Linked DNA regions of Variovorax paradoxus. The protein of the gene in region 3 interacts with the protein of the main gene of each other region in a pairwise test. Links are inferred from orthologs where the notes say so. Each region holds a gene or a part of one and is shown on either strand. Other genes may lie near its edges.

Evidence for each region.
Region 1: the proteins of NWF24_RS17200 (region 3) and glnL interact in binary tests that used the Escherichia coli proteins (3 or more experiments, as listed by UniProt). The link is inferred for Variovorax paradoxus from one-to-one orthologs.
Region 2: the proteins of NWF24_RS17200 (region 3) and NWF24_RS13435 interact in binary tests that used the Escherichia coli proteins (3 or more experiments, as listed by UniProt). The link is inferred for Variovorax paradoxus from one-to-one orthologs.

Annotation. Positions count from the first base shown.
Region 1 is NZ_CP102931.1:4,768,163-4,777,810, forward strand. The notes cover bases 6,780-9,648. They hold glnL (nitrogen regulation protein NR(II)), read right to left. Parts: upstream 8,820-9,648; coding sequence 7,740-8,819; downstream 6,780-7,739. Other genes in these bases: ntrC (nitrogen regulation protein NR(I)), read right to left, coding at 6,780-7,712; NWF24_RS22600 (hypothetical protein), read right to left, coding at 8,822-9,331; glnA (type I glutamate--ammonia ligase), read right to left, coding at 9,485-9,648. Outside these bases: NWF24_RS22555 (aldehyde dehydrogenase), read right to left, coding at 1-586; NWF24_RS22560 (carotenoid oxygenase family protein), read right to left, coding at 583-2,052; NWF24_RS22565 (MFS transporter), read right to left, coding at 2,112-3,296; NWF24_RS22570 (hypothetical protein), read left to right, coding at 3,479-3,634; xth (exodeoxyribonuclease III), read left to right, coding at 3,643-4,428; NWF24_RS22580 (hypothetical protein), read left to right, coding at 4,433-4,942; NWF24_RS22585 (patatin-like phospholipase family protein), read right to left, coding at 4,970-5,989; more of ntrC, read right to left, coding at 6,180-6,779.
Region 2 is NZ_CP102931.1:2,854,819-2,864,758, forward strand. What follows is about bases 1-3,161. They hold NWF24_RS13435 ([protein-PII] uridylyltransferase), read right to left. Parts: upstream 2,808-3,161; coding sequence 201-2,807; downstream 1-200. Other genes in these bases: NWF24_RS13430 (sensor domain-containing diguanylate cyclase), read right to left, coding at 1-171; map (type I methionyl aminopeptidase), read right to left, coding at 2,830-3,161. Outside these bases: more of map, read right to left, coding at 3,162-3,654; purL (phosphoribosylformylglycinamidine synthase), read left to right, coding at 3,810-7,778; NWF24_RS13450 (peptidylprolyl isomerase), read right to left, coding at 7,860-8,645; NWF24_RS13455 (BolA family protein), read right to left, coding at 8,773-9,051; NWF24_RS13460 (septation protein A), read right to left, coding at 9,048-9,590; peptide-methionine (R)-S-oxide reductase MsrB, read right to left, coding at 9,587-9,940.
Region 3 is NZ_CP102931.1:3,639,016-3,648,793, forward strand. What follows is about bases 2,674-5,672. They hold NWF24_RS17200 (P-II family nitrogen regulator), read right to left. Parts: upstream 4,343-5,672; coding sequence 4,004-4,342; downstream 2,674-4,003. Other genes in these bases: NWF24_RS17185 (RDD family protein), read left to right, coding at 2,674-2,938; NWF24_RS17190 (diacylglycerol kinase), read left to right, coding at 2,935-3,342; NWF24_RS17195 (LOG family protein), read left to right, coding at 3,374-3,964; NWF24_RS17205 (NAD+ synthase), read right to left, coding at 4,339-5,672. In the rest of the region: NWF24_RS17165 (acetolactate synthase 3 catalytic subunit), read right to left, coding at 1-223; NWF24_RS17170 (RNA polymerase sigma factor), read left to right, coding at 506-1,072; NWF24_RS17175 (DUF3619 family protein), read left to right, coding at 1,069-1,494; NWF24_RS17180 (DUF3106 domain-containing protein), read left to right, coding at 1,552-2,358; more of NWF24_RS17185, read left to right, coding at 2,372-2,673; more of NWF24_RS17205, read right to left, coding at 5,673-6,036; NWF24_RS17210 (GNAT family N-acetyltransferase), read left to right, coding at 6,056-7,210; NWF24_RS17215 (hypothetical protein), read left to right, coding at 7,280-8,032; NWF24_RS17220 (lysozyme inhibitor LprI family protein), read left to right, coding at 8,132-8,773; ppa (inorganic diphosphatase), read right to left, coding at 8,775-9,302; NWF24_RS17230 (sodium-translocating pyrophosphatase), read left to right, coding at 9,557-9,778. UniProt on the Escherichia coli protein: P-II indirectly controls the transcription of the glutamine synthetase gene (glnA). P-II prevents NR-II-catalyzed conversion of NR-I to NR-I-phosphate, the transcriptional activator of GlnA. When P-II is uridylylated to P-II-UMP, these events are reversed.

The DNA.
Region 1 (9,648 bases), 1.1 Mb from region 3 along the record:
GCGCAACACCGGCACGCGAGAACGCATCGACGATGCGCCGGTGGGTTGCCGGGCAGGCTTCAGACGCCTTGAGGATCACGGTGTTTCCGCATGCGAGGGGCACTGCGATCGCGCGCACGCCAAGAATCAAGGGCGCATTCCAGGGCGCGATGCCCAGGGAGACGCCGGCGGGCTGGCGCACGGCAAGCGCCAGATTGCCAGGAAGATCCGAAGGAATGATTTCACCGTTGATCTGGGTCGTGAGCGCCGCTGCTTCACGCAGTATTCCCACCGCGGTGACGGCGTTGAAACCGGCCCAGAGTTCGCTGGCGCCGGTCTCGCTCATCATGGTGGCGACGAGGGTCGGCAGGTCGCGCTCCAGTTCGTCGGCCGCTTTCGTCAGCATCGCGCGCCTTTCGGCGGGGCCGGTTCGCGCCCAGGCTGGAAAGGCCCGCTCGGCCGCGACAACCGCCGCGACGGCGTCCTCGGGTGCTGCTGCCGCCGCCGTCGTGACCACCTCCCTGGTGATCGGGTTGCATCGCTGAAACGTTGCGCCTGAACGGGCAGGGGCAAGCTCCCCCTGAATCTGAAGTTGAACAATGTTCATCTGTTTTCCTGAATGGTCGTTGGATTGAAGGGAGCCCAGTCGCCGTGGAAGGCATCGCGCAGCCGGATCGGCAGCTTGATCTGCGCAATCGGTCCGGCTTCGATGTCGGCGGCGTCCAGCACGACCACGGATGCCAGTGCCGTGTCGTGGTGGTCCACGACAGCCAGCAGCAGCCCTTCCGCCCCGGGGACGGGCACCAATTGAGGCTCCTGGAATGTGGTCGTGTCGGACAGGAAGAGAGCCTTGACGTCGCCGCTGCGGGTATCTACGCGCACCAGATGGTTCGAACCCAGCCCGATCGGTCCCGCCACGAGCTGACTTCGGGCGGGGTCGATTCCGCCGTAGTAGATGAAGCGATGCGGACGCATCGACAGGCGCTCGTCGATCCGGGGCAGCTCTCCCGGTATCGGACTCAGGACACGCACGTCGAACGACGTGTCCGGACTTTCGGCGTCGAAGCTCCAGCGCGTGAGAAAGGGAGCATTTGCCGCAGGCTCGTACACGCTTCCATCCACCGCAGGTATGTAGGGAAAAACATTTCGCGCGGAGACGCAGAGGTCGATCGTGATCCGGCTGCCCTCGTTGAAGGCATTGGCGACATGGTAGGAATAGCAGGCCGGCCTGCGAAACCAGCGCATGTCACTCGCGGGGCCGTTCCTGCGCATCACGCCGATCCAGGTGTCCAGCGAGCCGTCCCACATCCAGTGGGTTCCGCCCGATCTCAGGCGGTCGATATCGCAGGTCGTCGGAAAGACCGAGAAGATGACGTAGTCGCGCGTCACCGCGAAATCGTGTTGCATGGCTGCGTATGGCGCCTCGAACCACTCTTCCCGCACCAGCGTGCCGTGCCTGTCCGCGACACAGTAGGCAACGCTCTTGCTCGCGTCGCCCGACGCTTCGTATCCGAAGAACACCCATTCGCCGGTCTCCGGGTCTCGCTTGGGATGAGCGGTAGCCGTGCGCGAGCGCAGCTTTCCGTCGAAATCGTGACGGCCCTTGGTCTCCAGGGTCAGGGGGTCCAGCTCGTACGGCAGGCTGTCCTCCTTCAGCGCGAACAGCCGGCCCGCATGCATGAACGCCGTCGTGTTTGCCGTGCCCCGGTCGAGCCCGCGCACGGAAGGATGATCGGTGAACTGGTTGCGATACAAGCCGAACAGTGATCGGCGAACGTCGCGCTCGGCCTCGAACCGCTGCGTGCGCACGTACTTCATCCTGAAGTCGACATGGCCATTCGCAAAGGTGAACGCGCTGACGACACCGTCGCCATTGATGTAGATGTCGTCTCCCAGCATGGGCGGGTACTGCGGATCGGGGCCGCAGCGATACCAGGTGCCCTCGAGTGCCGCCGGCAGCTCGCCGATGACTTCCAGGTCCTGTATCTGGCATTCGACGCGCGAGGGCGCATTCATCCCGGTGAAATGCGGCAATGCAGGGAAATTGCGTGGAGTGCTTGAATCGTTGTGCATGGACAAGAGTGAACTTCGGGACAGGGACAGGGACGGGAACGAGGACGGATGCCCCGGTTTCAGGTGGAACCGAGAGGCGAGCGCACACGGTGGCGCTCAGAGCGCGCGTGGTGCGATGTCACGACCACGGAGAGAGCGAGTGCGATCACATAGATGGCAGTGGCAGCCCAGCCGACGCTCCTGAAGCTGCCGGTGCCCACCGCAACCGCCCCGACGGCCGGCCCCAGCGCCTGGCCGATGAAGATCGCGGCATTGGCGAGGCCGGGCAGGCGGCCGGTCTGGTCCATTTCAGCCGTCAGGGCCAGGAGATAGGTGAGCCCGAAGAACCACACCAGCATGATCACGCAGGCTGTCAGCGCGTAGGCAGCCACGCCAGTGCCGTAGACCATCAGCAAGGTGGCGAGGATGGAGCCCGCAAATGCAATCAGCTGCGCCGAGCGATGACTGATCCGCCGGCCCACGATGCCGGCCAGCGCCGCGCCCACCGCACCAGACAGAACGCTCAGCCCCAGAATCATGCCGATGTGATCGGGCGCGATGCCGATCGCCTTGCCGATGCGCTCCTGGTAGACCCACAGAGCGCCATGCCCGGCAAACAGAAGGACCACGAGGACAAGCAGCAAAGTGCTGTCTGTGCGCAGCGCGTAGACAGCGGCGCGCCCCGGGCCGCCCTGCCCGCTCGCCGGAGCTCGGGCGGGGATTCTTCCGCATAGGCCCAGGCTCAGGAGGCAAAGGACGACGAAACCTGCGAACACCGCCGGAATACCGAAGGCCGAGATCACGGGCGGGAGAATGCCGAGGGAGGCTGCGCCCCACAGCAGGATGCAGATGTTGAGAACCGCGAACGTCTTGTCCTTGTGGGTACGCAAGGCGGTGCTGGCATACACCACCGCCTGCACCACGCCTCCGGAAGCCCCCGCCAGCAGGCGCGCGACGCACAACGTCGCGAAGCTCTCTGCCAACGTGCTCCAGACGCTGGCAATCAGAAGCACGACCAAGGCTATCCGCACGAGTTGCTGCCGGTTCTGCCGGTGTGCGCCAAAAGCCGCGACCGTGCAAGCCAGTGCCATCGACACCAGCTCGATCCCGAACAGAACTCCCATTTGCTGCAGACCGATGCCCATGCGGTCCACCAGGGCGCCACCGAGGACGGGCTGCATCTGGATGGTGCCCATGCCTGTCACCATGCAGATCGCCAGCGCGAACATCGTTGTCCTGCTGTCTATTTTTGTCGAGGCGTCCATTGCGCTGCTTCCATGAATGAGGGTCAGGCAAGGGTAGGAAATGCCACCGGGGCGGTCTGGCATCGTTGCGACGGCATTGACTGGACGTGCCACCGCGATCCGAGGGATTTCCCTGGCCGGAATGAGTGGAGCCCTTTCGAGATTGGTCGATCGCTGGACTGGGGCAAGCCGCGTGCGCAGCCATGAACAGCAGCACACGCGAAGCTCAAGAGCTTGCTAAGCTGCCCGACCGGCGTCCCACGGCCGAAGCTCAGCAATCCAGAAATGGGTACGCCAGCGGGTACAAGCCAGAAAATATGCCAAAAACAAAAATAAATCTTTTGAAATCAACAACTTAGAGAATTTCATGAAAATCGCCACCTGGAACGTCAATTCCCTCACTGCGCGCCTGCAGCACGTGCTCGACTGGCTCATTGCCAACCCGGTCGACGTGCTGTGCCTGCAGGAGCTCAAGATGACGGACGACAAGTTCCCGCTCGAGGTGCTGAAGTCGGCCGGCTACGAGGCCGCGGTGTTCGGCCAGAAGACCTACAACGGCGTGGCGATTCTCAGCCTTGCACCGGTGCGCGACGTGGTGAAGAACATCACCAGCTTCAGTGACGACCAGTCGCGCGTGATCGCGGCCACGGTAGAGACGCCTTCGGGTCCGCTGCGCGTGGTCAACGGCTACTTCGTGAACGGCCAGGAGCCGGGCAGCGAGAAGTTCGCATACAAGATGAAGTGGCTCGACGCACTGCGCGACTCGCTGCGCCAGGAGCTGGCGGCCAACCCGAACCTGGTGCTGCTGGGCGACTTCAACATCACGCCGGAAGACCGCGACAGCTTCGACCCGGTGGGCCTGAAGGAAACGATCCACCACACGACGGAAGAGCGCAACCACTTCAAGGCGCTGCTCGAGCTGGGCCTGACGGACAGTTTTCGCATGTTCGAGCAGCCCGAGAAGAGCTATTCGTGGTGGGACTACCGCATGCTGGGCTACCAGAAGAACCGCGGGCTGCGCATCGACCACATCCTGGTGAGCCAGCCGCTGGTGCCGCGCGTGAAGGGCTGCGTCATCGACCGCGTGCCGCGCAAGTGGGAGAAGCCGAGCGACCATGCGCCGGTGGTGCTCGATCTCGACCTGGGTGCCTGAGCCCATGACCATACGCAACCTCGCAATCGTGGCCGTCGCGCTGACGCTCACGGCCTGCTCGCTGCTGAAGCCCGGCGACAAGGTGGAAGAAGGTGGCAAGAGCGCCGCGACCTCGCCTGCGGACGAAACCGCTTCCGGACGCGACGTGCCGACGGTGCGGTTGATCACCGCGCAGACGCCGGCCGTGCGGACCTACCGCAAGATCGGCGCGCGCCACATCTATAACAAGTATGCAAGCCGCATCTACAAGGGCAAGATCCCGCCGCTGGTGTACGCGGTTGTGGTGGTCGAGACCGACATCGACGCCACGGGCAAGGTGATCAGGGTCGATTTCAGCCGCACGCCGAGCCATGCGCCCGAAGTGCCGCCGATGATTGCGGAGCTGATCAAGGCCACGTCGCCTTTGCCGAACCCCGGCAAGCTGGGCGCCCATACCTACGTGGACACGTGGCTCTGGGACAAGAGCGGAAAGTTCCAGATCGATTCGCTGACCCTGGGCCAGCGGAGCCGATAGGCACGCCGCCGGCGCCGACCGCCTCGCTCACGTCCAGTTCTGCTGCACCCAGCTGCGCACTGCCGCCCACTCGGGCGAACTCTCGATGTATTTCTGCGTCGCGCTCACCAACTCGCCCACGTTCTTGTAGTCGTCCAGGCCGAACGGCTGGGCCAGCGGCACGTTGCCGCGCATGTAATTGCTGCCGAGCAGCTGGCCGGCCTGGGTCGCCGCCAACTCCGCAGTGGCATCCATGGTGAGGTTGAGCAGCGCCGTAGCCGGCACCACGCCGTCGCTGAACGGCCACAGCCAATGCGTGACGCCCCAGTCCAGCGGGTTGGACACGGAACTGGGCGGCACGCCCACCGGATTGACGCCGGTGCCCAGCGACAGCATCACGATGTCCGACGGGGCGGTGGCGCAGCCCTGGTAGATCGCCTCCACAATCGCCGTCATCGAGGGGTTGTTGGCGAAGGTGCCGCCGTCGGCGAAGTAGCCGAAGTCCCCCAACTGGTACGGCGGGAAGTACGTTGGCGCGGCCGAGGTGGCCAGCGCGGCGTCCACCATGCTGATGCCGCGGTAGGCGTTGCGCTGGCCGTTGGAGATGGTGCACGGCGCCCAGCTGTTCTGGTTCGCATCCCACAGCCGCGCGGAATTGACGGCCACGAAGCGACTCGCCGAGGACAGCGCACCGCCGCTACCCACCAGTTGCTGGGCGACTGATTGCAAGCCGGTGTTGACGTACTGGCACTTGAAGATGCCCGGGCCGCTGCCCAGCAGGTCTTCTGTCGACTGCGCCGGTGCCCGGTCCTGCTGCTTGGCCTGTGCGTCCAGCAGCCAGCCGTTGGGCTTGAAGATGGTGGAGCCATCGTTCTGGTAGACGCTGACGATCTTGTCGATGCTCACTTTGTTCACCAGGCCCAGCGAGATCAGGCCGCCGGTGGACGTGCCGGCGAATCCATCCGCGCTTGCGACGATGCCGAAACTCTTGTCCAGGTCCTGGATCAGCATCGCCGTGATGACGCCGCGGATGCCGCCGCCGTCGCAGCAGAGAATCTTGAAAGACATGGCTACGCTCCTTGCTTGAGTGGACAGTACCCGCGGCGCGCAGGCCCGGATGCCCCTTGGTCTCAGGCCGGAATGTGAGTCAATTGGTGAAGCAGCGCATCACTTGAACGAGGGATGGGCGACCTTCTGCACCGGTACGGCCGGCTGGATAGGTCCAGTCGGTAATAAAAAAGGCCCCGAGGGGCCTTTTTTATTCGATGCCGAGTTCCTGGATCTTCCGGGTGATGGTGTTGCGCCCGATGCCCAGTTTCTGCGCGGCCTCGATGCGGCGGCCACGCGTGTTGGCCAGCGCCGTGAGGATCAGCCTCGATTCGAAGCGGCGCGAGAGCACGTCCCACACGTCGGTGCGGCCGGCAGCAAGCAAGGCCTGGGCTTCGTGCTCCAGGCCGCTCTCCCAGCTGCTCACGCCCGCATGGGCTTCGGCGGGCTCGGAGACGGCGTGCGCAGGCACCGATTCGCTGCCTGCAACTGGCAGCGACGCCACGGGCTGGGCCGCTGCGGTCGGCGCGACGGCCGCGGCTTCGGGCACGTGGAGGGCCTCCGCGCCTGCACCGACGGCCATTACCTCGGGCGGCAGGTCCTTCGCTTCGATCAGTTGGGCCGGCGCCATCACGGTCAGCCAGTGGCAGATGTTCTCGAGTTGGCGCACGTTGCCCGGGAAGCCAAAGGCCGCGAGCTTGGCCAGCGCCGCATCGGAAATGCGCTTGGGCTCGACGCCCAGCTGACGCGCGCTCACCTGCAGGAAGTGGCGCGTGAGCGCGGGCACGTCTTCACCGCGTTCGCGCAGTGCCGGCAGGCGCAGGCGAATGACGTTGAGGCGGTGGAACAAGTCTTCGCGGAAGCCGCCGAGCTTGACGCGCTGCTCCAGGTCCTGGTGGGTGGCCGCGATGACGCGCACGTTGGCCTTGACCGAGTTGTGGCCGCCCACGCGGTAGAAATGGCCGTCGCTCAGCACGCGCAGCAGGCGCGTCTGCAGGTCGAAGGGCATGTCGCCGATTTCATCGAGGAACAGCGTGCCGCCCTCGGCCTGTTCGAAGCGGCCGCGGCGCATGGTTTGCGCACCGGTGAAGGCGCCGCGCTCGTGGCCGAAGAGTTCGCTCTCCAGCAGGTCCTTGGGAATCGCGGCGGTGTTGATCGCAACGAAGGGGCCGTTGGCACGCGGCGAGTGCTTGTGCAACGCACGCGCCACCAGTTCCTTGCCCGAGCCCGACTCGCCGGTGATGAGCACCGTGACGTTGCTCTGCGAAAGCCGGCCGATGGCGCGGAACACGTCCTGCATCGCAGGGGCCTGGCCGAGCATTTCGGGCGCCGCGACCATGCGTTCTTCGGCAACTTCCTCGCGCTGGCTTTCGTCGACGGCGCGGCGGATGAGCTCGACCGCGCGCGGCAGGTCGAAGGGCTTGGGCAGGTATTCGAAAGCGCCGCCCTGGAAGGCCGAAACGGCGCTGTCGAGATCGGAGAAGGCCGTCATGATGATGACGGGCAGGCCGGGGTGCTTGGCCTTGATCTTGTCGAGCAGGTCGAGCCCGGAACCGCCGGGCATGCGGATGTCGCTCACCAGAACCTGGGGACCTTGCTGATCGTCGTCGGCGGCCTGTTCGAGTGCTGCCAGCACCTCGCGCGTGTTCGTGAAACTGCGCGTGGGCAGGTCTTCGCGCAATAGAGCCTTCTCGAGCACGAAGCGAATCGATTGGTCGTCATCAACTATCCAGATCGGCTTCATGCATCTCCTCTGTTGCCGGTGGCTGCGCTAGGGCAGCGGTATCAATATCTTGAAATCGGTTCGGCCCGGGACGCTGTCGCACTCGATCACGCCGTGATGCTGTTGCACAAAAGTTTGCGCGAGCGTCAATCCCAGCCCTGTCCCGCCTTCCCTGCCCGATACCAGCGGATAGAAGATGCGGTCCTTGATCGTGTCCGGCACACCCGGTCCATTGTCGATTACATGCAATTCCAGTGCCAGTCGATACCACTGCTTGTTGAAGATCACCTGACGGGCTATGCGCGTCTTGAAAGTGATCTGCGCGTCGCCGGCCGCGCGGCGCTCGGTCAGCGCCTGCGCCGCGTTGTGCGTGATGTTGAGCGTGGCCTGGATGAGCTGCTCGCGGTCGCCGCGAAACTCGGGAATGGACACGTCGAAATCGCGCTCGATGTGCAGGTCGCGCGGAAACTCCGCGAGGATGACCGAGCGCACGCGCTCGCACACCTCGTGGATGTTGACGTCGCCCACCACGTGCGGGCGGCGGTGCGGTGCCAATAGCCGGTCGACCAGCGTCTGCAGCCGGTCGGCCTCATGGATGATGACCTGGGTGTATTCGATGAGGTCGCGCGATTCGACCTCCATCTGCAGCAGCTGCGCCGCGCCGCGGATGCCGCCGAGCGGGTTCTTGATCTCATGCGCGAGATTGCGGATGAGCTCCTTGTTGGCCTGCGCCTGGTCGATGAGGCGCTCTTCGCGGTCTTGCCGCACCTGCTGCTCGAGCGGCGACATCTCGATGATGAGCTCGCCCTTCTTGTCGCCCTGCGCGAGCGTGACCTGCACAGGCATCAGCTCGTGGTTGACGCGGCGCAGGAAGGCCTCGTAGCGCAGCGTTGCAAAGTCGTTGCTGCTCGCGCCGTCGATGGCCGTGCGCAGCACCTGCGGCTCATGAAAACACGCGCCGAACTGCGAACCTTCGAGCGTGCGACGCGAGGTGCCCAGTGCGTCTTCGAGGCCTGCGTTGGCGAACAGCACGGAGCCGTTGCTGTTGACCACCGCGATCAGCGTGGACAGCAGGTCGAAGGACTGGAAGCGCGGATTGGCGCCGGTCGCCTTCTTCCCGAACACCATGACTACTGCGGCTGCTGCTTGTTCGGCAAGCGGCCGATTTCGCGGCGGATGCCGGCGATGTCACTCTCGTTGCGCGCCAGCTCAGCCTTCATTTCGGCGACGCGGTCCAGGTACTTCTGGTAGTTGCGGCCTTCGCTGCCCTGCTTCTCGGGCTCGCCGTTGTTGTATTCCTTCTGCAGCTCGGCCTGGCGCGCCTCGGCCTTCTTGAGTTCGGCCTCGAGCACCGAACGGGCCTCGCCGTCACGGGCACGCTGGTCGACACCTTCGACACGCGGACTGCCCGCCGGTGCGCGCGCCGCCGAGGAGCCGCCGGACGACGCGGAGCCACCGCCCGAAGACTTGGTACCTTGCACAACCGTGACGTTGCCGCCTTCCATGACTTTGCAGCCCTTCTGCTGGGCGATGGTGGCGTTGTTGGTGTACTCGTTGCCGCAACGCCAGACGCGTTCCTGCGCGAGCGCCGGCAGCGCGATCAATGAACCGGCCAGGAAAATGAGAGAAGCAGTCTTCATGTGTATCGGTGGAGGGCGGCGACAAAGGTGCATTTTCGTGCAATTCGATGCCACCAGTGACAAGATGTTCCACTCCATTGAAAAAGGACGGCCGTGGCCGTCCTTTTTCATTACATCCCCGCCAATGGATTGGTGAGGCTGTACTTCGCGCGATTACAGCGAGTAGTACATGTCGAACTCGACCGGGTGCGTCGCCATGCGGAAGCGCGTGACTTCCTGCATCTTCAGATCGATGTACGCATCGATGTACGCATCGGTGAACACGCCGCCCTTGGTCAGGAATGCACGGTCCTTGTCCAGGTATTCCAGGGCCTGGT
Region 2 (9,940 bases), 790 kb from region 3 along the record:
GTTGTGGGCGAAGAGGATGTGCTGGCGGCCCTTGTCCGGGTCGACGCTCACGAGGTAGGCCGACTCCAGCCCTGTGGCCGCCTCGAGCATCTCGAGCATCGGGCGGGCGAGGTCTTCCAGCGTCTTGGCGGAGGAGACGCAGTCGGATAGCTGTTCGATCAGGGATTCCATGGCCGACATTCTGAGGGGATAGGTTGTTTTCAGGAGGCCAGGGCTTCCATGAGTTCGGTCTCGATGGCCAGCTGCGTCTTCTGGCCCTGCAGTTCAGGGCCGCTGATCAGGAAGGTGTCTTCCACCCGTTCGCCCAGCGTCGTGACCTTGGCGAGCTGCAGATTCAGGTGATGGCGCGCCAGCACCCGGGCCACCGAATACAGCAGGCCGGCGCGGTCGCTGGCCGAGATGTTGAGCAGCCAGCGCTGCGCCTTGTCGTCGGGCAGCAGGCTGATGCGCGGCTTGATCGGGAAGCTGCGAACCCGGCGGGACACCCGGCCCATGCTCGGCGGGGGCAGGGCGCCGGCTTCGGTGAGTGTCTGCGCCAGACCCGACTCGACCATGCTGATCAGGTCGCGGTAGTGGTCCGGCAGGAAGGTGGTTACTACCTGGAAGGTGTCGAGCGCGTAGCCGTTGCTCGTGGTGTGCACCTTGGCGTCGAGGATGCTGAACGATGACTGGTCGAAGTAGCCGCAGATGCGCGCGAACAGGTCGGGCTGGTCGGGCGTGTAGACGACCACCTGCAGGCCTTCGCCCACCGGCGACAGGTGCGCGCGCACGATGGGTGGCGCCTTCGGGTCGATCGGCACGTTGGGCGGCGGCACGAAGCGCGAGAGCTGCTTGGCGTGCCAGGCGATCTCGGTGGCGTCGTGGCGCATGAAGTAGCCCACGTCGAGCGTGTCCCACAGGGCCTTGTGCGCCTCGAAGCGCTGGGCGTGCAGGGCCAACTGCACCAGCGCCTCGCGCTTGCGCGACTCGACCTCGGCGTCCGGGTCGGGCATGCGGCCGCCCAGCGCGCGCAGGGTGTAGCGGTACAGGTCTTCGAGCAGCTTGCCTTTCCAGGCATTCCACACGCGCGGCGAGGTGCCGCGGATGTCGGCGATGGTCAGCAGATAGAGCGCGGTCAGGTAGCGCTCGTTGCCCACGCGCTTGGCGAATGCGCCGATCACTTCGGGGTCGCTCAGGTCCTGCTTCTGCGCGACCTGGCTCATTACCAGGTGCTCGGCCACGAGGAATTCGATGAGCTTGGCGTCTTCGCGGGCAACGCCGTGCTGCTTGCAGAAGCGCTGCACGTCGCGCGCGCCCAGCGTGGAATGGTCGCCGCCGCGGCCCTTGGCAATGTCGTGGAAGAGGGCCGCCACGTACAGGATCCAGGGCTTGTCCCAGCCGGCCGCGAGCTGCGAGCAGAACGGGTACTCGTGCGCATGCTCGGCGATGAAGAAGCGCCGCACGTTGCGCAGCACCATCAGGATGTGCTGGTCGACCGTGTACACGTGGAACAGGTCGTGCTGCATCTGCCCCACGATGCTGCGGAACACCCGCAGGTAGCGCCCCAGCACCGAAGTCTGGTTCATCAGCCTGAAGGCATGCGTGATGCCATAGGGCTGCAGCAGGATCCGCATGAAGGTCTCGTGGTTGACCGGATCGTTGCGGAACTTGCTGTCCATGACGTGGCGCGCGTTGTAGAGCGCACGCAGCGTGCGCGCCGACAGGCCCTTCACGCCGATGGTCTTCTGGTACAGCAGGAAGGTTTCGAGCACAGCGTGCGGCTCGCGCTCGTAGAGGTCGTCGCTGGCAATCTCGATCAGGCCGGCACGCTCGTAGAAGCGCTCGTTGACGGGCGTGTGCTGCTCGTCGCTCGGCTGCAGGCGCTCGGAAATGTTGAGCAGCAGGATCTGGTTGAGCTGCGAGACCGCCTTGGCCGCCCAGTAGTAGCGCCGCATCAGCGCTTCGCTCGACTTGCGCTGCGATTCGCTCTCGTAGCCGAAGCTGGCCGCCACGGCCGTCTGCAGGTCGAACACCAGGCGGTCTTCGCGGCGGTTGGCAATCACGTGAAGCCGCGCGCGGATGAGCGAGAGCAGGGCTTCATTGCGCTTGATCTGCTGCGCCTCGAAGGAGGTGGCCAGGCCGTTCTTGGCGAGGTCGTCCCAGCGGCTGCCGTAGCCGGCCGCCTTGGTCATCCAGAGGATGGTCTGCAGGTCGCGCAGGCCGCCCGGCGATTCCTTGCAGTTGGGCTCCAGCGCGTAGGGCGTGTTGTCGAACTTCTGGTGGCGGTGCCGCATTTCCTGCGACTTGGCCACGAAGAAGGCCTGCGGGTCGATGGCGCGGATGAAGCGGCGGCGAAAGGCCGTGAAGAGCTTCTTGTCGCCCGCGATCAGCCGGGCCTCGAGCAGCGAGGTCTGGACGGTGACGTCTTTCTCGGCCTCGGCCAGGCATTCATCGACCGTGCGCACGCTGGAGCCGATTTCCAGGCCCGCGTCCCAGCAGTGGCCGATGAAAGCCTCGATGCGGGCCGGGTCGATTTCGCTTTTGTCGCCTTCGGGCGGCAGCAGCAGCAGCACGTCGACGTCGGAATACGGAAACAGTTCGCCGCGCCCGAAGCCTCCCACCGCGGCCAGGGAGAACGAGTCACCGAAGCCGGCGTCACGCCACAGCGTGCAGAGCGTTTCGTCGGCCAGTGCCGAGAGCTGGCGCAGCACCGTGTGCACGCTGCGGGTGGGGGCGCGCGCGAAGCGCAGGGTGTCGAACAGGGCGAGCTTTTTCGCGCGATAGGCTTCGCGCAGCGTCGCCACGTCGATGTTGGCTGCTTCGATCACGGCGGGGGGACGCGTTGCCGCGTCAGGTCTTGGTCGAGGTGACGAAGGAGGGCAGCGGCGGGCTGCCTGCGGAAAGCGTCAGCACTTCGTAGCCGGTTTCGGTGACGAGCACCGTGTGCTCCCACTGGGCCGACAGCGAATGGTCGCGCGTGACGATGGTCCAGCCGTCGTACTGGCCGCCCTTGAAGTCTTCCTTCACGTCGCGCTTGCCGGCGTTGATCATCGGCTCGATGGTGAAGATCATGCCGGGCTTGAGCTCTTCCATGGTGCCCGGGCGGCCGTAGTGCAGCACCTGGGGTTCTTCGTGGAAGCGCTGGCCCACGCCGTGGCCGCAGAACTCGCGCACCACCGAAAAGCCCTGGCCCTCGGCGAATTTCTGGATCGCGTGGCCCACGTCGCCCAGGTGCGCGCCGGGGCGCACCTGCAGGATGCCGTGCCACATGGCTTCGAAGGTGATGCTGCACAGGCGCTTGGCGGCAATGGAGGCGTCGCCGATCACGTACATGCGGCTGTTGTCGCCGAACCAGCCGTCCTTGATGACGGTCACGTCGACGTTCATGATGTCGCCCTTCTTCAGGGGCTTGTCATTGGGAATGCCGTGGCACACCACGTGGTTCACCGAGGTGCACAGCGACTTCGGGTACGGGACGCTGCTTGCGCCCATGTAGCCCACCGTGGCCGATGTGGTGCCCTGCTTGACCATGTACTCGGCGGCCAGCCGGTCGACATCGTTGGTCGTGATGCCGGGCTTGATGAGGGGCGTGAGGTAATCCAGCACCTCGGAAGCCAGGCGGCAGGCGACCCGCATGGCTTCGATGCCCGCAGCGTCTTTGTAGTTAATGCTCATCCCCGAATTATCCCATTCGGCAAGCTAAAATTCGCGGCTAACGCGGATGGCCCCAGTCAGCGGCCATCTGCCTCGATTCCTTGATTTCCAACGCGGCCCCCGAGGCCCCATCGACCGTGACGCAGCCCGCACCTCAAGCCCTTCCTGTCGTAACCATGTTCGAGGGCGGCAGCGCGCTCAGCGACTTCCGCGCACGCCAGCTGTTGCCGAAGCTCCAGGCCATCGAGCCGCGCATCGAGGGCATTTCGGCCCGTTTCGTGCACCTCGTGGTCACCGATGCGGCGCTGGATTCGGCCGGCCGCGAGCGCTTTGCGGCGCTGCTGACCTACGGCGAGCCCTTCGAGGCGCCGGCCAAGGCGGGCACCTCGGTGGTGGTCACGCCCCGCCTGGGCACGGTGTCGCCCTGGGCTTCCAAGGCCACCGACATTGCCCACAACTGCGGCCTGGCCTTGCGCCGGGTCGAGCGCGTCACTCAGTACCACCTGAAGCTCAAGGCCCCGCTGATCGGCAAGGCCCCCGTGCTCGAAGGCGACACGCTGGCCGCCGTGGCCGGCCCGCTGCACGACCGCATGACCGAATCGGTGCTGGCCACCGTCGATCAGGCCGCAAGCCTGTTCAGCGAACTGCCTGCCCAGCCGATGGCGCAGGTCGACGTGCTGGCCGGCGGCCGTACGGCGCTGGTGGCAGCCAACACCGGTTTCGGTTTGGCGCTGGCCGAGGACGAAATCGACTACCTGGTCGACGCCTTCACCCGCCTGGGCCGCAATCCCAGCGACGTCGAACTGATGATGTTCGCGCAGGCCAACAGCGAGCACTGCCGCCACAAGATCTTCAACGCCGACTTCACCATCGACGGCAAGGCGCAACCCCAAAGCCTTTTCTCGATGATCCGCCACACCGAGAAGCAGAACCCGCAGCACACGGTCATCGCCTATGCGGACAACGCCTCGGTCATGGAAGGCGCGACCGTCGAGCGCTTCATTCCCGCCACCGGCTCGCAGAGCTATCAAAAAGATAGCGCCCTGAGCCACGTGCTGATGAAGGTCGAGACGCACAACCACCCGACCGCCATTTCGCCGTTTCCGGGCGCCTCGACCGGCGCGGGCGGCGAGATTCGCGACGAAGGCGCCACTGGCCGCGGCTCCAAGCCCAAGGCGGGCCTGACCGGCTTCACCGTGTCGAAGCTCTGGCCTGAAGAAGGCCACTACGGCAAGCCCGAGCACATCGCCAGCCCGCTGCAGATCATGACCGAGGGCCCGCTGGGCGGCGCAGCGTTCAACAACGAATTCGGCCGTCCCAACCTGCTGGGCTACTTCCGCGAGTACGAGCAGACCGTGGCGAGCGACCTCGATACCGTGCAGCGCGGCTATCACAAGCCCATCATGATCGCGGGCGGCCTGGGCAGCATCGATGCCACGCAGACCAAGAAGATTCGCTTCCCGGCCGGCTCGCTGCTGATCCAGCTCGGCGGCCCCGGCATGCGCATCGGCATGGGCGGCAGTGCCGCCAGTTCGATGGCCACCGGCGCCAACGCGGCCGAGCTCGACTTCGACTCGGTGCAGCGCGGTAACCCAGAAATCGAGCGCCGTGCGCAGGAGGTCATCAATCACTGCTGGCAGCAGGGCGCGGCCAACCCGATCCTGGCGATCCACGACGTGGGCGCGGGCGGCCTGAGCAACGCCTTCCCCGAGTTGACCAACGACGCCGGCCGCGGCGCGCGCTTCGACCTGCGCGCCGTGCCACTCGAAGAATCGGGCATGGCGCCGAAGGAAATCTGGTGCAACGAAAGCCAGGAGCGCTACGTGCTGGCCATCGCGCCCGAATCGCTCGACCAGTTCAAGGCCTTCTGCGAGCGCGAGCGCTGCCCGTTCTCGGTGGTCGGCGTGGCGACCGAAGAGCGCCAACTGCTGGTGGCCGACGAGGGTGCGGCGGTGCAGCCGGTCGACATGCCGATGGACGTGCTGCTCGGCAAGCCGCCCAAGATGCACCGCGACGTCAAGACCGTGGCCCGCAGCTTCAAGCCGCTCGACCTCACGGGCGTCGACCTGCAGAAGGCCGCCATCGACGTGCTCGCGAATCCGACCGTGGCCTCGAAGCGCTTCCTCATCACCATCGGCGACCGCACCGTGGGCGGCCTGAGCCACCGCGACCAGATGGTCGGCCCATGGCAGGTGCCCGTGGCCGACTGCGCCGTGACGCTGGCCGACTACAAGGGCTTCGCCGGCGAAGCCATGAGCATGGGCGAGCGCACGCCGCTGGCTGCGCTCGACGCGCCGGCTTCGGGCCGCATGGCCGTGGCCGAAGCCATCACCAACCTGCTGGCCGCACCGATCGAACTTTCGCGCGTCAAGCTGTCGGCCAACTGGATGGCCGCCTGCGGCGAGCCCGGCGAAGACGCCGCGCTGTACGAGACCGTCAAGGCCGTGGGCCTGGAGCTGTGCCCGGCGCTGGGCGTGTCGATTCCGGTCGGCAAGGATTCGCTGTCGATGCGCACGCAATGGAAGGACGGCGCCGAGGCCAAGAAGGTCACGTCGCCCGTGAGCCTGATCGTTACCGCCTTCGCCTCGCTGGCCGACGTGCGCGGCACGCTCACGCCGCAGCTCGACGCTGAAGAGGCCGACACCACGCTGGTGCTCATCGACCTAGGCCAGGGCAAGCACCGCATGGCCGGCAGCATCCTCGCGCAAACGCTGGGCCAGAGCGGCGACACCGTGCCCGACCTCGACGACCCGGCGCAGCTTGTGGCGCTGGTCAACGCCGTGAACGCCCTGCGCGCCGACGGCAAGATCCTCGCAATGCATGACCGCAGCGACGGCGGCCTGTTCGCCACCGCCTGCGAAATGGCCTTTGCCGGCCACGTCGGCGTGGCGCTGAACGTCGACATGCTCGTCACCGAAGGCGACGGCATCTCCGACAGCCGCATGGAAACCGGCGACGCCAAGAACTGGGCGCAACAGGTCAGCGTGCGGCGCGAAGAACTCACGCTCAAGGCGCTGTTCAACGAAGAGCTGGGCATGGTGCTGCAGGTGCGCACCGCCGAGCGCAACGACGTCATGCAGGTGCTGCGCACCCACGGCCTCAGCACGCACAGCCACTTCGTCGGCAAGACCCGGCCCGCCAGCTCCGCCATGGACGCGGGCAAGGGCAAGGTCGAAGTCTGGCGCGATGCCAAGTCGGTGTTCAGCGCGAGCCTGCACGACCTGCAGCAGGTGTGGGACTCGGTCAGCTGGAAGATCGCTCGCGAGCGCGACAACCCCGCCTGTGCCGATGCCGAGCACACTGCAGCCGGCGTGCCGAGCGATCCGGGCATGCATGTGTTCCTGCCGAACGCACAGCCTGCCGCGCCGGCCATTCTGCAGTCGCGCCCCAAGGTCGCCATCCTGCGCGAGCAGGGCGTCAACTCGCACGTCGAGATGGCCTATGCCTTCACCGAGGCCGGCTTCGAAGCCTTCGACGTGCACATGACCGACCTGCAGACGGGCAGGGCGGACCTCGCCAACTTCAAGGGCGTGGTCGCCTGCGGCGGCTTCAGCTATGGCGACACGCTGGGCGCCGGCATCGGCTGGGCGCGCAGCATCACCTTCAACCCGAAGCTGGCCGAGCAGTTCAAGACCTTCTTCGGCCGCGCCGACACCTTCGGGCTGGGCGTGTGCAACGGCTGCCAGATGTTCGCCGAGCTGGCCGACATCATTCCGGGCGCCGAGGCCTGGCCGCGCTTCACCACCAACCAGAGCGAGCGCTTCGAGGCGCGCCTGTCGATGGTCGAAGTGCTCGAATCGCCGAGCATCTTCTTCGCGGGCATGGCCGGCAGCCGCCTGCCGATCGCGGTGGCGCACGGTGAGGGCTATGCCAACTTCAAGCATCGTGGCGACGCCGCCAAGGCCATCGGCGCGATGCGCTTCGTGGACAACCACGGCCAGCCCACCGAGCAGTACCCGTTCAACCCCAATGGCAGCGCCAACGGCCTGACTTCGGTGACCACGCCGGACGGCCGCTTCACCGCGGTGATGCCGCACCCCGAGCGCGTGTTCCGCAACATCCAGATGAGCTGGACCTCGGGCGACAAAAGCGATCTGAGCCCGTGGATGCAGATCTGGCGCAATGCGCGCCGCTGGGTGGGCTGATCGACACAAGCCCGCCACGCGGCGGGCAACAAAAAAGCGGCCCGCGGGCCGCTTTTTTCATGGGGCTGCAAGGCTCCGGTCTTACTCGACCTTGGCCTTGGCGCGCAGATCCTCTTGGTACTTCTGCAGGCGCTGCTGCTGCAGCTGCTGCGTGATTTGCGGCTTCACTTCTTCCAGCTTCGGCAGTTGGGCCTGGCGGATGTCGTCGACGCGGATGATGTGATAACCGAACTGGGTCTTGACCGGGGCGGGGGTGGTTTCGCCCTTCTTGAGCTTGATCATCGCTTCCGAGAACTCGGGCACGAAGCTCGCGGGGTTGGCCCAGTCGAGGTCGCCGCCGTTGGCGCCCGAACCCGGGTCCTTGCTCTGCTTCTTGGCGATGTCTTCGAACTTGGCACCCTTCTTCAGGTCGGCCATGATCTTCTTGGCCTGGTCTTCGGTCTCGACCAGGATGTGGCGGGCCTTGTATTCCTTGCCGCCGTTGGCCGCCACGAACTTGTCGTACTCGGCCTTCACGTCTGCGTCCGAGACCGGGTTGGTCTTGCGGTAGTTCTCGAACAGCGCGCGGATCAGGATGGCCTGGCGGGCGAGTTCGAGCTGGTTCTTGTAGTCGTCGCTGGCGTCCAGGCCCTGCTTTTGCGCTTCCTGCATGAACACTTCGCGAGCCACAATTTCCTCGCGCAGCTGGCTCTGCATTTCAGGCGTCACCGGACGGCCTGCGGCTGCCAGTTGCTGGGCCAGAACGTCCATGCGGGCCTTGGGCACCGGCTTGCCGTTCACGATGGCTGCGTTCTGCGCCAGAGCCGCCATGGACGTGGCACCGAGCAGCACTGCGGCCGCGACGGCCTGCAAGATTTGTTTTTTCATGGAATGAATATCGAGCTGGAAAGGAAATGCGCGTGTAGGAAAAGGCGCGGGAAAGAAAGCGGGGATATCGGAGAAAAGAAGGGGAGCAACGGCCGGTGCAAACGCGGCGTGCGATCCGGTGGACGACTCAGAGCACCTCGATGGCGATGGCGTGCAGACCCTGTGCGATAAAAACCTGGAGGGCATCATACACAAGCCGATGTCGCGCCACGCGGGGCTTCCCTTCGAACAGAGGGGAGGCGATGCGCACGCGGAAATGGGTGCCGCGGCCCTCCGCGTTGGCGCCCGAATGGCCTGCGTGGGCGGCGCTCTCGTCGATCACTTCGAGCTGCGTGGGGGCAAGCGCCTTGCGCAACGCGGCTTCGATGTCGGCGGCTGTGGGCAGCAGTGCGGTGCTCGTCGTCATGCCGTCGGCTTGTCTTCGTTCTTCAGGTGCGGCGCGATGTACAGGCCCTGCGCCACCAGGAAGACGATGGGGAACACATAGCCCCAGAGCTTGAAGTTGACCCAGGCCTCGGTCGTGAAGTACGCCGCCACGTAGCCGTTGATGATGGCCATGAACAGGCAGTAACCGATCCACGCCACATTGAGCCGCCCCCAGATGCGGTCGGGTAGCTCCAGCTGCGAGCCCAGCAGCATCTTCAGGAAGTTCTTCTTCAGCGCCCAGAGAGCCACGGCCAGCGCAATGGCCATGGCGCCGTACAGCACCGTCGGCTTCCACTTGATGAAGCGGTCGTCGTGCAGTGCCAGCGTGAGCGTGCCGAACAGCAGGATCAGCACCAGCGTGGCCTTCTGCATAGCCTGCAGCTTGCGCTCGGTGGCGTAGATGATCGCCATCTGCACGACAGTGGCGGCCATCAGCACGCCGGTGGCGGTGTAGATGTCGCCGAGCTTGTAGGCGCCGAAGAACAGCAGGATCGGGAAGAAGTCGAGGAGCAGTTTCATTTTTTCTGGAAGTCGAGCGACGCCGAATTCATGCAGTAGCGCAGGCCGGTTTCGGTGGGGCCGTCGGGAAACACGTGGCCCAGGTGGGCACCGCAATTGGCGCACACGTTCTCGGTGCGCACCATGCCGTGCGAGCGGTCGACGATGTTGCGGATGGCACCGGGCACGGCTTCTTCCGAGAAGCTGGGCCAGCCGCAGCCAGCGTCGAACTTGGTCGTCGACTCGAACAGCTTGGCGCCGCAGCACACGCAGTGATACGTGCCGTCGTCCCAGTGCGCTTCGTACTTGCCGGTGAAGGGGCGTTCGGTGGCCGCGTGGCGCGTTACCTCGAAGGCCACGGGCTCAGCGCC
Region 3 (9,778 bases):
CGGCCTGCTCGTGACGCACCAGCACGTGCTGGATGGTGTCCTGCTTGTAGAACGCGTCGTAGATGTAGAGAACCGCGCCGCCGGGGTAGCCCCAGACGTACTGGACGCCTTCGGCCTGCAGTGCCTTGACCAGCACTTCAGCGCCCATGAGTTCTTGCGTCGGGTTGCCTGCGCCTGAGGACGCGGCTGCTGCGGAAATGATTTCCGCCTTGGAGATTTCCATGATCAACCTTTGTTTATTTCGGGAACGAAATACCTTGGGTGCCCCTTGCCAACCCTTGTGAGGTCGCGCCAGGACTTGAGGCCAAAGCCATGAGCGGACTGATGTTCCGCCGGACCGTGACCCGTTTGCCTTTTGACTTGCAGGGCGGATTATGACATTTCCGGGCGTTCAGATTCGCTTCAGCTGCCTTGTAAAGCTACAAAGGCATAATCCGCGGCGGTAAACATACGCGATCGCTAGACCCTCTTCCCCACGCGGCGCGCCCTGCGCGCCCCCTCTCGCTTGGCCACTGAACAAGAACTCTCCGACTTCCTGAAAAGCGTTGAACGACGCGCTTTCAAGCGCTCGGTCTACCACGTGCGGGATGAAGAAGCGGCCCTCGATATCGTGCAGGACAGCATGATGAAGCTGGCGCAGCACTACGGCGACAAGCCCGCGGCCGAGTTGCCGATGCTGTTTCAGCGCATCCTGTCGAACTGCACGCTCGACTGGTTCCGCCGCCAGAAGACCCGGCGCGCCCTTTTCTCCAACCTCAGCGATTTCGACTCGGTCGACGACGACGGAGATTTCGACTTGCTGGAGAACTTCGTCTCGCCGACCGACTCTAGGGAATCGGAGAGCGCCGAAGACACGACCCGCCGCGCCCAGATCTTCCACGAGATCGAGGAACAGATCGCAGCACTGCCGGGCCGTCAACGCGAGGCTTTCCTGATGCGTTACTGGGAGGAAATGGACGTCGCAGAGACGGCCGCTGCGATGGGCTGCTCCGAGGGCAGCGTCAAAACCCATTGCTCGCGAGCCGTTCACGCTCTGAGCAAGGCGCTCAAGGCCAAGGGAATATCGCTATGAACACTAAGGTTCCAACCTCAACATCCACCATCGCCGAAGACCAGTTCGGCCAGCGTCTGGTTGCCCGCCTTTCGGCTGGTAACCGAGAGCTGCCGCACGACATCGGCGAGCGGCTGCGCGTGGCGCGCGCGCAGGCCGTGGCCGCGCGCAAGCAGCCCCCGCAGCTGCGGACTGCGCCCGTGGTGGTGCAGTCGGGCCATGCGCTCACGCTGGGTGGAAGCTGGTGGACCCGCATCGGCTCCGTGGTGCCGTTGATTGCGCTCGTGGCTGGCCTGATCACCATCAGCGTGATGCAGGACGACGACCGCGCCAGCGAGTTGGCCGAAGTGGATTCCGCGCTGCTGACAGGCGACCTGCCGCCCGCCGCCTATACCGACCCCGGTTTTGCCCAATTCCTGAAGGCCGACAACGCCTCCGACTGATTTTTCATCGACCGAATGCGACGCCGCTCCACCTCCAGCGCAAACACCCCCCGCCCGTTGCGCCCGCTCCCGGCGGGCGCAGTCGTTTGGGCAGGTGCGCTTGCAGTCGCAGCCTTTAGCCTGACGCTCGCCTGCGCTCAGCCTCCTTCCGAAGCAGCGATCAAAGCCGCGGCAGGCCCGGCTTCGGCAAGCTCCGCTTCGGCCACCAGCCCCAAGGCCATCTCGACGACCAAGCCTCTCTGGAGCGAACTCACAGCCGAGCAGCAGCAAGCCCTGAAGCCGCTGAACGCTCACTGGAATACGCTGAACGTCGGGCAAAAGAAGAAATGGCTGGCCCTGTCGCGCAACTTCGCGAGCATGTCGGCGGACGAACAGGCCACCCTGCACAGTCGCATGATCGAATGGACCGCCCTGAGCAATCAGCAGCGCGCCCAGGCCCGCCTGAACTTTGCCGAGGTCAAGCGCATTCCGGCTGACGAGCGCAAGGTCAAATGGGAGCAGTACCAGGCCTTGAGCGAGGAAGAAAAGCGCAAGCTCGCGGAACGCGCCCCACCCAAGCCACGCGGCGCCGCCATTCCCGTGCGGCCAGTCTCGTCCCAGAAGCTCGTGCCGGTGCCGGCCGTCACCCCCGGCGTGCAGCACACGCCCAGAATTCTGCTGGCCCCGCCGCCCGCCCCCACTGCCACACCGGCCACGATCATGGTGGCGTCGCCGCCGGAGCGCATACCTGCAGCGGCGACACCGGCGGTTTCCATCCTCCCCGCCGCGCCTGCCCCGTCCAGCATCGCTTCTCCACCGGTCCCGGCCGAAGCCCAGGTGCCCGCGCCGTCGTCGGCAGCCGAGCCATCCTCCCCTGCCCCCTGATCCCAAGGCTTCGATGGTTTCCAGTTCTCCCGAGGCTTCGGGCCCAGATCAGCCCGCCTCGCCGATCCCTTCTGCATCCAGCGCTCCTGTTTCGATAGTGCCCGGCCTCTGGCGCCGTATGGCCTGCTGGCTCTACGAGGGCATGCTGCTGTTCGCGGTGGTGTTCGTTTCGGGCTGGCTCTTCAGCACGTTGGGCCAGATGCGCGACGCCATGGATTCGCGCCGCCATCTATTTCAGGCTTTTCTTTTCGTGGTGTTCGGCGTGTACTTCGTCTGGTTCTGGACCAAGGGTCAGACCCTCGCCATGAAAACTTGGAACATCCGCATCGTCGACGTGCACAACCAGCCCATCAGCCAACGCCGCGCGTTGGCGCGCTATCTGCTGAGCTGGGTCTGGTTCCTGCCGCCGCTGGCCGCCATTGCTCCCTTCAAGCTGTCGGGCGGCGAATCGACCGTCCTGATCTTCGGCTGGGTCGCAGTCTGGGCCCTGCTGGCTCGTTTTCACCCCGAGCGCCAGTTCTGGCACGACGCCTGGGCCGGTACACGGCTCATCACCTCCAAACCGATGAGTCGCCAATGAGTGCCTTGCCCAAGCTTCCCGATCCCGCTGTCAATCCGCAAAAAGCCCGCAAGGGCTTCGAACGCGTCTGGCATGCCACGCTGATCTCTCTGCACGGCCTGCACGCCGGCTGGAGCGAGCCCGCCTTCCGCCAGGAAGCCATCATGTCGATCGTGATGATTCCGGCCTCCTTCTGGCTCGGGCGCAGCTGGGTCGAGGTGGCGCTGCTCGCGGGCAGCGCCATCCTGGTGATGATCGTCGAGCTGCTCAACACAGCGGTGGAAGCCGCCATCGACCGCATCGGCCCCGAGTGGCACGACCTCTCCAAGCGCGCCAAGGACATGGGCAGCGCCGCGGTGCTGCTGTCGCTCACGCTGTGCGGCGGTATCTGGGCGGCGGCGTTGTGGCAACGCTTCGTGTCATGAGAAGGCCCGCGGGCTGCGGCATGATGGCAGGATGAATCCTGAATTTTCGATCTGTGTGTATTGCGGCTCGCGCCCCGGCGAGCGCCCCGAGTTTTCCCAAGCCGCGCAAGCCGTCGGCCAATGGATCGGCCAGCACGGCGGCCAACTTGTCTACGGCGGCGGTCGCACCGGCCTGATGGGCACGGTGGCCGAAGCCACCCGCCTCGCTGGCGGCCGCGTGGTCGGCATCATCCCTAAGGCATTGGTCGACAAGGAATTGGCCAACCCGCTGTGCGACGAGCTGCACGTGGTCGACACCATGCACGAGCGCAAGGCCATGATGGGCGAGCGCGCCGATGCCTTCGTCGCCCTTGCGGGCGGCATTGGCACCTTCGAGGAATTGTTCGAGATCTGGACCTGGCGCCAGCTCGGCTACCACGACAAGCCCACCGGCATCCTCAACACCGCCGGCTACTACGACGGCCTGCTCGGCTTCCTGGCGCACAGCGTGCGCGAGGGCTTCATGGGCGAATGGCAGATGAGCCTGATCCGCACCGGCACCAATGTGCCTGAGCTGCTCACGGCATTGCGCGCCGAAGTGCCGCTCCATCCACGCGAAGACAGGCTGTCGGAAAACCTCTGACGACCATGTCGAAAGCCCCGTCGCCGGGGCTTTCTTGCTTTAAACAGCGTTTTCGTTTTCCTCACCCGTACGGATGCGCACGATGCGCTCCACGCCGGTGACAAAAATCTTCCCGTCGCCGATCTTCCCGGTGCGCGCGGAGCTGACGATGGCTTCGATACAGCGCTCCACATCACCCTCGTTGACGACCACTTCGACCTTCATCTTGGGCAGGAAGTCGACCACGTATTCGGCGCCGCGGTAGAGCTCGGTGTGCCCCTTCTGGCGGCCGAAGCCCTTGACTTCGGTAACGGTCAGGCCGGTGACGCCCACTTCGGCCAAGGCCTCGCGCACGTCCTCGAGCTTGAAGGGTTTGACGATGGCGGTGATCTGCTTCATGGTTTTCGTGCTCCGGCGGTTTCGTTGAATTTGCTGGTGATAGGGTAACGCCAATCCTTGCCAAAGCTTCGATGGGTGACCCGGATGCCTACCGGCGCCTGGCGCCGCTTGTATTCGTTGATCCTGATGAGCCGCGCAACCCGCTCGACCACCGCGCGGTCGTAACCCGCGGCAATGATCTCGTCGATGCCTTCGTCGTCCTGCATGTAGCGTGCCAGGATTCCATCGAGGATGTCGTAGGGCGGGAGGCTGTCTTGATCGGTCTGATCGGGCCGAAGTTCGGCGCTGGGGGGGCGCGTGATGATCCGCTCGGGGATCGGCTCGGTGCCCGTGCCGTACGGATCGTGGGCATTTCGCCAGCGCGCCAGCGCGAACACCGTGGTCTTGAGCAGGTCCTTGATGACCGCGAAGCCGCCCGCCATGTCGCCGTACAGCGTGCAGTAGCCGGTGGCCATTTCGCTCTTGTTGCCCGTGGTGAGCACGATGGCGCCGAACTTGTTCGAAAGCCCCATCAGCAGCGTGCCGCGGATGCGGGCCTGGATGTTTTCCTCGGCCGTGTCCTCGGGCAGGCCCTTGAATTCTTCGGCCAGCGCGCCCTTGAAGGACTCGAAGGTGTGCTTGATGGAAATTTCGTCATAGCGCACGCCCAGGCGGCTGGCCATGTCGCGCGCATCGATCCAGCTGATGTCGGCGGTGTAAGGCGAAGGCATCATCACCGCACGGACCTTGTCCTTGCCCAGTGCATCGACCGCGATGGCAAGCACCAATGCGGAGTCGATGCCGCCCGAAAGCCCCAGGATGGCGCCCGGAAAACCGTTCTTACCGATGTAGTCGCGCACGCCGAGCACAAGGGCGTCCCAGAGCTGTGCCTCAGCGTCTCGCGGCGGTGCGATGGCCGCCGGCTCCGCCACGAAGCCCACCCCACCCTGCGGCGTACGCTCCAGCTGCGCAAAGACCAGCTTTTCCCGGAAGCTCTCGGCCTGCATGGCAGCCCCGCCATCGGCCTGCAATGCGAACGAAGCGCCGTCGAACACCACCTCGTCCTGCCCGCCGACCAGGTGTGCATACACGAGCGGCAGCCCCACGGCGCGCGCCCGGTCGGCCATGCGCGCGACGCGCTCGCCTTCCTTGCCCACGTGATATGGCGACGCATTGATCACCGCCAGCACCTCGGCGCCGCCTTCGCGCGCCAGTTCAGCTGGCTGGTCGAACCAGGCGTCTTCGCAGATCAGCAGGCCGACCGAGACACCGCCCGCCTCGAACACGCAGGTACCCTGCCCCGGCGTGAAGTAGCGGCGCTCGTCGAACACCTGGTAGTTGGGCAGTTCGCGCTTGGCATACGTTTCGAGGATGCGGCCTTCCTTGATGACGCTGGCCGCGTTGTGGCGCATCTGCACGGCCACCGAGCGGCTGCGCAGGCTGCCGCCGGTCGGATGCCCCACCACCACCACCATGTCTTTGAGATCGGCCAGAGCGGCGGCTATGCCTTTCACGGCATCATCACAGGCTTCGGTGAAGGCGGGACGGAGGAACAGGTCCTCTGCCGCGTAGCCGGCAATCGAGAGTTCGGGCGTCAACAAGAGGCGCGCGCCCTTCGCATGGGCATCGCGCGCGGCGTCGACGATCTTTTTCGCATTGCCGGCGAGGTCGCCCACCACAAAATTGAGTTGCGCGATGGCGAGCTTGAGCGTCATACAGAAGGAAGAAAAAGGCTTGAACGATTATGTCATTCGGGTTCTGTCGTCGCCGGCTGACGTGAGCCCGGACGCATGGAACGCGCTGCTGGCCGCCGAGGCCGAGCCATCGCCCTTCATGCGCCACGAATACCTCGCGGCGCTGAACGACAGCCGCAGCGCCACGCCCGAGAGCGGATGGATGCCGCAGTTCGTCACGCTGTGGCAAGGCGAGCAGTTGCAGGCCGCGTGCCCGTTCTACATCAAGGACCATTCCTACGGCGAGTACGTCTTCGACTGGGCCTGGGCCAACGCCTACGAGCAGCACGGGCTCGCGTACTACCCGAAGGCCGTGGTAGCGGTGCCCTTCACGCCCGTGCCCGGCACGCGGCTGCTGGCGCGCGACGCCCAAAGCCGCACATTGCTGGTGCAAGGACTCGTCGCGCTATGCAAGCAGGAGGAACTGTCGTCGCTGCACCTGCTGTTCGGCGCCGATGCCGACATCGCCGCCTGCACCGAAGCGGGCCTGATGCTGCGCAACACGGTGCAGTTCCACTGGACCAACGCCCAATACCCCGACTTCAACGCCTTCCTCGCCAGCCTCTCGCACGACAAGCGCAAGAAGATCCGCCAGGAGCGCCGCAAGGTCGCCGATGCCGATGTGAGCTTCCGGTGGTCGCGCGGCACCGACATCTCGAAGGCCGACTGGGACTTCTTCTACCGCTGCTACGAGCGCACCTACCGCGAGCACGGCAACCCGCCCTACCTCACGCGCGACTTCTTCCGGCGCATGGCCGACACGATGCCCGAGGCCTGGCTGCTGTTCGTCGCCGAGCGCAACGGCAAGCCCATGGCCACCAGCCTGATCGCCCTTTCGACGCAGCCCGATGCACCGCTCGTTGCCTACGGCCGCTACTGGGGCGCGCTGGAGCGCGTCGACTGCCTGCACTTCGAGGCTTGCTACTACCAGCCGCTGGCCTGGTGCATCGAACATGGCGCGCAGCGCTTCGAAGGCGGCGCCCAGGGCGAGCACAAGATGGCGCGCGCGCTGATGCCGGTGAAAACCACCAGCGCCCACTGGCTGGCGCATCCGGCGTTTGCCGATGCGGTCGAGCGCTTTCTGGAGCGCGAGGGCGCGGGCATCGAGAACTACATGGACCATCTGGGCGAGCGCAGCCCGTTCAAGGCCGCCTGACCAGCCTGTCTTGCCATGCGGGGCTGCTATAAAAGCGCCCGATATCCACAACAACTCAGAGAGAACTCGATGCCATTCGTCGGACTGGGGCTGCACGTCCTCATCGCGCTGTTCTTCGCCGTGCACGCGATGCGCCACGGCAAGCAGATGTACTGGCTCCTCATTCTTTTCAGCTTTCCGCTACTGGGCAGCATCGTGTACTTCGTGGTCGAGTACCTGCCCGCCTCGCGCATGCAGCGCACCGCCGGCAAGGTGGCCAGCGCGGCCATCGGCTTCATCGACCCCGAGCGCGAATACCGCGCGGCCACCGAGGCCTACGACCTCGCACCCACAGCCCAGAACAAGCTGCGCCTTGCCAAGGCCGCGCTCGACAAGGGCCAGGCGGCCGATGCCGTCGGCCACTACCGCGATGCACTGAAGGGCCCGCTGGCCTCCGATCCCGAACTGCAGTTCGGCCTGGCCAGCGCACTGCTCGCGGCAGGTGGACCGGCTTCCGGCCGCGAAGCATTGCAGGCACTCCAGGCCCTGCGTGCCACGCGCGACGACTACCGCAAGGACGAAGTCGCCGTGCTCACCGCCCGCGCCCTCGCCGCCGACGGACGACAGCCGGAAGCGCGTGAAGCCTTCGAGGCCGCGCTGAGCCAGTACAACACCGTAGAGGCCCGCGCCCGGTATATCGCGTGGCTCGCCCAGCAAGGCGACGCCGCCAGCGCACAGCGCCAGTGGGACGAACTCCAGCAGGCCGCGCGTCATTGGAACTCGCATGCGCATTCGGTCAATCGCGAATGGATGCGGCTGGCCAGCGACGCGGTCCGCGCCTGAAGCATCTCCTCTGTCCAAGGGCATAGTGCCCTTGACCATTCGGCACATCGACGGCGCGCGGCGCCTCTCCTAGCATCCGCTTCGAGGAGAAAGAACCGCATGCAGCCCTTCACACGCCCTGCCCTCGTGGCACTCTGCTTCGTGGCTGCCAGCCAGTTGGCGACGGCCGCCAGCTTCGACTGCGCCAAGGCCGGCAACGCCACCGAGAAAGCCATCTGCGCCGACCCCGGCCTGTCACGCCAGGACGAAGCCATGGCCGCGCTCTACAAGCGGCAAGTCGAAATGCCCGGCACGGGCCAGTGGGCGACGTTCCTGAAACGCGACCAGCGCGACTGGATCACCGTGCGCAACCGCGAGTGCCGCGGCAAGACCGAATGCCTGAAGCAGGACTACGAGCGGCGCATCACCTACCTGAGTCACCCGCTGCTGCATTGGATGGGACGCTATGTGGAAGGCCAATGCCCGAAGGACGGCCGCTTCCTCGACGTGACGCCCGAACTGGGCGGCACGCTGGACATCCAGATCTACGTTTGCCCTGACCCGCGCGGCAACATGCTGCTGCAGGGCAAGAACGTGCTCGACGGGCAGCGGCGCCTCGTGGTGCAGGAAGGCGGGCGTTGCACCCGCACACTCCAGTTCGACACCGACCGCATCACAGTCTCGGACACACCGGGCTGCGCACCATCGCTGGCCGGCAGCTTCACGCGCGACCCGCGCCGCTCGCCCTTCGAGAACGAATAAGTTACTTCTTGTAGCTGGCGATGCCGTCCAGGATTTCCTTCTTGGCCGCGTCGATGCCTTCCCAGCCCAGCACCTTGACCCACTTGCCTTCTTCCAGGTCCTTGTAGTGCTCGAAGAAGTGGCTGATGGCCTTCAGGCGCATCGGGTTCACGTCGTCGACCGACTTCCAGTGGCTGTAGATGGGCAGCACCTTGTCGGTGGGCACGGCCAGCACCTTGCCGTCGACGCCGGCTTCGTCTTCCATCATCAGGATGCCCAGGGGGCGGCACGGCACCACCACGCCCGGCAGCAGCGGATACGGCGCGATCACCAGCACGTCGACCGGGTCGCCGTCGCCCGACAGGGTCTGCGGCACGTAGCCGTAGTTGGCCGGGTAGTACATGGCCGTCGTCATGAAGCGGTCGACAAAAATCGCACCCGACTCCTTGTCGACTTCGTACTTGATCGGGTCGGCGTTCATCGGGATTTCGATCACGACGTTGAAGGAATCGGGGACGTTCTTGCCTGGGGAAACTTTGTCGAAGGACATGACGTTTTTCGAGTAGTGGAAAAGTATGAGAGAGATGGGGACAAACCCGGAGTTTACTTTCCGTGTCACCGACCGGTCGCACGCGCGCTCGTATTTGCCTGTAAATTGCAACCGTTGGCCAATCGGCTCCGCACCCCAGGTGCAGTGAGCTTCGAGGAAGCAACGCGACGGAAAACATGGTCCCGTACGCGTTGCACGCAGGGCCCATGCTGTCCGTCTCCACAAGTCGCAACGAACGAATGGAGAAGCAAAGCATGATCGGCAACACCCCCCTGATACTGGCTATCGTCTGCGGCCTCGTGGCCGTGGCCTACGGTTTCTGGGCTCGAAGTTGGATTCTCGCGAAGGACGCCGGCAATGCCCGCATGCAGGAAATTGCAGCGGCCATCCAGGCCGGCGCCTCCGCCTACCTCGCCAAGCAGTACAGCACCATCGCCGTTGTCGGCGTGGTGCTTGCCATCCTCATCGCCATCTTC